Regions from separate parts of the Ruminococcus sp. NATIVEDY161 genome, predicted to be linked through region 1. Evidence: riboswitches for the same ligand, from Rfam matches in the RefSeq annotation. Region 1 holds a riboswitch; the other holds the start of a gene.
What was found. Region 1 has a riboswitch for thiamine pyrophosphate ahead of thiS (sulfur carrier protein ThiS). Riboswitches for the same ligand answer to the same signal wherever they lie in the genome.

Region 1 (3,411 bases):
AATTGATTTTCCATTGCTTCACCTTAGTTGCGTAAAAATCCGGTTAACGGGTCTGACGCCGAAGCTCCTCTGGTAAGTACTCTTCCCAGTCCCGAAAGATATGCTTTTCTTCCTGCTTCTATAGCGTGCTTAAAGGCGTCCGCCATCAGCGGAAGGTCGCCTGCGGTTGCAAGAGCGGTATTTGCCATAATAGCCGCTGCGCCCATTTCCATAGCTTCGCAGGCTTGGGATGGTTTGCCGATTCCCGCGTCAACTATGATTGGAAGGTCGATTTCATCAATAAGGATCTGAATAAATTCCTTTGTGGCAAGTCCTTTGTTTGAGCCGATCGGAGAAGCGAGCGGCATTATTGTTGCAGCTCCGGCATTTACCAAATCGCGTGCGACATTTAAGTCGGGATACATATACGGCATTACTACAAAGCCCTCGTTTGCGAGAATTTCGGTTGCCTTGATTGTTTCGGTGTTGTCGGGCAAAAGGTACTTTGAGTCGCGCATGATCTCAACCTTTACAAAGTTTCCGCATCCGAGCTCACGCGCGAGCCTTGCGATTCTTACTGCCTCCTTGGCGTTTCTCGCTCCGCTTGTGTTTGGAAGCAGAGTAACGTTTTCGGGGATGAAATCAAGTATATTTTCCTCATCCTTGGTGTTGGCGCGTCTTACCGCGAGAGTGATAATCTGAGCGCCTGCGTATTTGATCGCAGCTTCAATAAGGCTGAGCGAATACTTTCCGGAACCCAAAATGAACCGCGAATCAAATTCATGCCCGCCGATCACAAGCTTATCATTGTCCATTATTATCCTTCTTTCCTATACATCATATTGTCCTGCCAAAATACGGATAACCGTGTGAGCCTGATGAGCGGCACACGCCATTACACGCGCGGCGAACAAGCCCTCGCTTTTGCCGACTTCGCTGACTCCGTCTCCGCAAAGATAAAAATATTTTGACAGTCGCCTGGTTTTTATTTCGTTTGTGCTGCCTATTCCCGCCATGCCCGAGGCGCCTACATAAAATTTGCCGGGCAGCTTTTCCAAAACCGTATTAGCAAGCATCGCCTTGGCTTGGGGATTATCGAAGGCTTCGCAAATTATGTCCGCGCCCGAGAGCAAATCAACGGCGTTTTCCTCCGCGATCTTTACACAATGTGTTTCAACCACGGTGTAAGGGGCTATTTCACTTAGATTACTGCTTAAAGCTTCGGTTTTGGGCAAACCTATCTGATTTGCCTTATATTGCTGGCGGTGGAGATTTGAAATATCGACCTTGTCAAAGTCAATCAAAATGAGTTTTCCTATTCCGGCTCTTGAAAGAGCGATCGAAATATTAGAACCGAGACCTCCCAAGCCGCAAACCGCAACAGTGGCAGCGGATAGCTTTTTTTGAAGCTCTTTTCCGTGGCGTGCTTCATAGGCGGCAATCATTTCATTTTTGTTAGGTATCATCAGCCGCCTCCCACAAAGTTTACGACTTCAAGGACATCGCCGTCTTTGAGAACGGTCGAGGCGTAGTTCGCCTTAGGAACAATGTCTTCATTAAGCTCGACCGCGATAAAGGCAGTGTTGTAGTCAGAGCTTTTAATGTATTGCTCTACAGTGATTCCGTCGGCGTTAACCTTTTCACCGTTAATTATTACCATTGTCTTTCCTCCCTGCAAAAAATAAAAACGGGCTGCCGATTTGGCAGCACCGCGCATAAAGTTATAATCAGCTTCCCTACGTTGGCATTATCCAAATCAGGTATCGGTCGAAGGTCACACCTTCCTCTCAGCCTGTAATACAAGCTCCCGTTCTTTGTTTATTATATACTTACAATCATTTGATTGTCAAGTACCTGTTAATAATTTTATTATACATACAATTCGCCACTCAAATTGGTGACTATCTGCAATTAATCACCGACAGCGGTGAGTTCTATTTGAAATATAACGGTGTATCAGATAACGAATTTCGCTATTCTCTTTTTGCAGAGGTCGGACTGGCAGATGATTTTGGAGAAAACATCTATATACCGTTTCATATGCTGATATGGTTTGAAAATTGCGATTATCCGGCAATAGCAACACCGTTTAAGGGTCAGGTTTATTTCAGCAAACAATTCAGTCTTGTTGACGTTCATGGTTATTATGAGAGCAAAGGCATTTACACCGTAGAACAAGTAAATGATAATACGCTTTTTGTTGATAGCAAGGACGGTTATTCATTCAGCGTGCAACTGACTGATTACAATGATTATGTGTTATTTTCCTTAACAGAGAGAAAAAGCTGACGAGCCCTGTTTCGCCCCGTGTTGCGCGAAAAAATTTGTGGAGGTCGGTACCCAACCTCGTCCAGCAAAGCCCACACAGCCGATTTGTCGCGGTTTGTGGGCGCAAAAAGCACCGCCTGACGTAGTGTCGGGCGGTGTCACTGCAAACAGGCAGCAAGCGATGCTGCCTACTGCCTGTTTGGAAGAGATATATCATATTCAAGAAATTAGCGCATCGTTAATCCTCAAAATTGAGAGACCATTCAAGATCGTTCAGCGATACATCATACTCCTGTATCGGTTTGTTTTCTTCCGTGTTCGCGTCATAAAGAACGACCTTTATATTGCGGCTGTTGGGAAAACCGTAGCTTCTGAGCATCATCATTCCGTTACCGCTGCGGTCACCGTTTTGAAGCGAGTTTGTCATGGCAATTTCATTGCCGTCCTCATTAAATATTTTTGCTTGGATATCTTTGCCGGCATTCATCATGTCGTTTGGCACATAATACTGCATTTCAATACCGCAGATATAATCACCTACCGCTCCATGTGGGTACTGTACAATGCTCTTGATAAACAGAATGTTATCACCGTTAAGAAGCGCTTCCTCGTTATCGGTATAGGCTCTAATTATACCTCCGTCTATTTTGAACGGTTCGATAATCTTTTTTACAAGTGTGTTATCACTGTATATTTCAAAGGACGGAATGGTCATTTCCAGTCGTGCGGCGCTTGAAGGCTCGTCTATCTCTATTTCAATAACGCCTTTGAACAGTTTACCGCTTTTTGTCAGAATAATATCTTTTGTTTTCAATTTCGCTGCTCTGCCGTTTACGGTAAATGAGGAGCCGTCACCTTCTGAAAAGGAATAACGCAGGGTATCGGGAGCCGAATCAGCATTCCGGTCAGATGCAATATACTCACCGAAAAGCGCGACATACATTGTTTTGCCGTTTGAATAAGTGTTCTCGATTGCCACTGCCAATCCGTCATGAGCAATCAGAGCGTCATTGCATGTAGCAGTACTTCCGATTTTTGAAATTGTATCATATGATGGCAATAATCTTTCCGAAATACAATCGGGATCCATTGAACGGAACAGAAATACAGAAAGAATGCCAATAACCAAAGCTGCGGCGCTTGCCGAAGCGATTACCGCAATTT
Region 2 (3,411 bases), 660 kb from region 1:
AGACAGACAAGCTCGTTTTCGTTCAGCTTTATGTTGATATCTTCGATAACATTTTCGTTTCCGTCATAGGAAAAGCAGACGTTTTTAACTTCAAGCGACGCCATAATTACTCCAGATAATCGTTTGTAAATCCAAAGTTCTCAGGGATTGTAGCTGTAGAGAGCTTGTTTTCGTTAATCCAGTTGTAAAAAGCGTTCCATCTCTTTGCGTCAATATATCCCCACTTCGGAGCGTCGGAGATATACTCGTGGCTAAGGTAGCTCTGGCTCTTCTTTACAAGCTTTTCGTCGAGCTCGGGAGCTGCCTTAAGAAGAATATCCGCCGCGGCGTCGGGGTTGTCAATAGAGTACTGATAACCTCTCTTGAGCGCCGAGAGGAATTTCTTTGTCGCGTCGGGGTTAGCCTTCATCCAGTCTGTATTACCGAGTACAACGGGGGTGTAGTAGTCAAATACAGGGTCAATGTCCTTAAAAGCAAAGTAGTCGGTCTGTAGGTTTGCAACCTCAGCGGCAACGCCTGCCCAGCCGTAGAAAACCCAAATAGCGTCAACGCTCTTTGTCTTAAGCGCCGAAACCTCGTCGGTAACTGTGCTGGGGATAAGCTGAACCTTGTCAAAATCTCCGCCGTCGTTCTTCATAACCTGCTTAAGCGTAGCCTTTTCAATCGGCAAATCCCATGTAGCGTATTTTTTGCCTTCAAGTCCCTTGGGCTTGTCCATACCCTCGCCCTTGCGCGAGATGATACCAGAGGTGTTGTGCTGAATCAAAGCAGCAACGGCTTGCAGCGGCATAGCGCTGTCTCCGACAATCGCGGGGATCATACTGTCCTGAAAGCTTACGCAGAACTGTGCCTTGCCTGAGCCTACAAGTGCCTCAGCACCGTCCTCGGGAGGCTGAACGATCTCAACCTCAAGACCTTCATTCTCAAAATAACCGTTTGTCTGAGCTACATAAAGTCCAGTGTGATTGGTGTTCGGCGTCCAGTCGAGCACAAAGGTGATTTTTGTCTTTTCCTTAGCTTCACTGCTCTGAGCTTCGCTCTTTTTCTCTCCGCCGTTGCAGCCTGCTGCAACAAGGCAAATCATAGCAAGCGCCAGAACAAACGACAGAATTCTCTTTTTCATAAAATGATTACTCCTTTTTACTTCTTTATTTTTTACTTTTATCCCACGGCATACTCTTTTTCTGAATAACACTGACAAGCCTCATCAATATAAGACTGAGAATGGAAATCAAAAAGATAACCGCGAACATTTTGTCATATGAATAAGCCTTTTTAACCCTCGTCATATACACACCGAGACCGTTAAAACCGCCGAGCCATTCGGAAATTACCGCGGATACAACCGCGTACGATACCGAAATTTTCAGGCTCGAAAAAAAGCTGCCAAGCGCTCCGGGAAATTTAACGTAACGGTAAATCTGAAGCTTGTTCGCTCCCATCGACCGCATAAGGTTAATTGTGTCCTTGTCCGCCGACATAAAGCCGTCGAGCAGACTGACCGCGATGGGGAAGAACACTACGATTACAACCAAAATGATTTTAGGCAGCGCCTCATAGCCGAACCACAGTACCAAAAGCGGCGCAATTGCAACCGTCGGAACTGTCTGAGTCAGCACAATCAGCGGATACAGCGAACGCCTGACAAGCTCAAACCTGTCCATAAGCAAAGCCGTAAAAAAGCCGGTGATTATTCCGATTAAAAGTCCGACAACCGTCTCAAACATTGTCGAAAGCGAGTGTTGTAACAGCAGCGGAAAATCGCTTATAAACGCCTTTACAACGTCAACAGGCGAAGGCAGCATAAAGTTCGGAACAAGTCCGGTCATACTTACAACCTGCCAAATTATAAGCAGAATAAAAATCGCGGCTACGGGGAAAAGGTACTTATACGTGGTGCTTTGTAACTTTTTTCTCAATGGTCAGCACATCTCCCTCAGGTCTGTAGTCAACCTTAATATACGCCAAAACGGACGGTGCGCCTGCTCTGATGGCAATATGCTGGCACTCCTTGACGATATCCATAAGCTCGTCGTAATCGCCCTCAATGGCGGTCTCAAACGGGCCAACATAGCACTTAAGTCCTGTGCTCTTGATGTAGGCGATAACCTCGTCTACAATTCTGATAAGCTCATCATCATTTTTTGCCTCGGGCAAGGTCTGAATAGCTACGCTTGCGTTCATAAAATTACTTCCTTTCGTAAATAATAAAAGCACCACGCCTGGGCGTAGTGCTAAATAAACATGATAAACAAGCTTCCTACGTCGGCATTATCCGAATCAGGTAATAGGGTATAATCTCAGCCTGCAATTGCAAGCACCCCTGTGTTATTTCTGTATTAAGATTACAACTAATTTATCCGTTTGTCAACAATTTTTAACTTGGGAAGATAATATTCGAGTGAATTTTCGGCGGAATACCCTTTTTCGCAAAGGTAATTCACTCCGTATATACTCACGCCTTCGCACTTATTATCAATAGAATATGAAGTGCAATCAATATCCCAAGGCGAAGCGACCGAAGACAGATATTCGTATTTATCGCTTTTTACCGTTTTTCCGTTTGAGCAAGGGGAGCAGGGAATATAGACTGCCTTTTCGTTGTATGTAAAATATATTTCGTTATTAGAATTATAAATCCGTTCAACCCGATTATATAATTCTTTATCAGAACTATTATCGTTTGTTTTCATTTTCGTTCCCGACAAGTAATTACTCTCCGCGATTATCAAAGCCGCTTTAAGAGCTTCGTCGCAAAAATCTTTTCCGCACAAGCTAACGGCTGTGTTTATCACTGTTTGGCTTTTATCATCGCTTTTCACTGCCGTATCGGGAGTAGAGGACGTCATTTTTACATTGTTTCCGCTCATTCCGACAACCGCCGCAGGAATAAGCGCCATCAGTATAAGCAGGCAAATAATTGCCGCAATTCTGCTTTTCACTTAAAAAATTAATTCTCCTATAAACTTATTCTTGACATTACAAGTAGTTTGTCTTAAAATAGTATATGTACGTAAATATGATAAAATAACCTGTGTAAGCTTTAAGAACGGAGATTATATATGAAGGTTAAATTTTCAATTATACCATTTATTCCTGCCGTAATCGCAATGCTCATTTTAAGAGTAATGAGCGTAATCGGTGTGGATGAGAGCGGAAATTTTCTCGGAATGGACAGAATGGCGCTGTCTTATACCACAATCGGTATCGCGCTGGCGCTGTTTATAGTATGTATTATTATCAACATTTTCGACAGAAAAACCGCTCCCGTATACCCGGTGAAGAAAAACTTTGCCGCAGGTGTTTTTGCGATTTTGTCAGGCTTGGCGGTAATCGCTTCGTCCTGTATGTCGCTCGTTGAAATCACCACCGAATCCGAGTACTTTATGATGGGCGTTATCAGCGCGATTT

Region 2: another riboswitch for thiamine pyrophosphate. It lies ahead of AB1I50_RS01685 (thiamine-binding protein); the one in region 1 lies ahead of thiS (sulfur carrier protein ThiS).

What each region holds. Positions count from the first base shown of each region.
Region 1 is NZ_CP162392.1:2,168,851-2,172,261, reverse strand. Features, by position in the region: gene thiH (2-iminoacetate synthase ThiH) at 1-14, opposite strand, end outside; gene AB1I50_RS10335 (thiazole synthase) at 24-794, opposite strand; gene thiF (thiamine biosynthesis protein ThiF) at 810-1,445, opposite strand; gene thiS (sulfur carrier protein ThiS) at 1,445-1,639, opposite strand; TPP riboswitch at 1,695-1,800, opposite strand; gene AB1I50_RS10320 (hypothetical protein) at 1,918-2,268, shown strand; gene AB1I50_RS10315 (hypothetical protein) at 2,486-3,411, opposite strand, start outside.
Region 2 is NZ_CP162392.1:355,912-359,322, reverse strand. Features, by position in the region: gene AB1I50_RS01700 (ABC transporter ATP-binding protein) at 1-104, opposite strand, end outside; gene AB1I50_RS01695 (ABC transporter substrate-binding protein) at 107-1,123, opposite strand; gene AB1I50_RS01690 (ABC transporter permease) at 1,149-1,919, opposite strand; gene AB1I50_RS01685 (thiamine-binding protein) at 1,888-2,184, opposite strand; TPP riboswitch at 2,241-2,335, opposite strand; gene AB1I50_RS01680 (hypothetical protein) at 2,352-2,942, opposite strand; gene AB1I50_RS01675 (hypothetical protein) at 3,063-3,411, shown strand, end outside.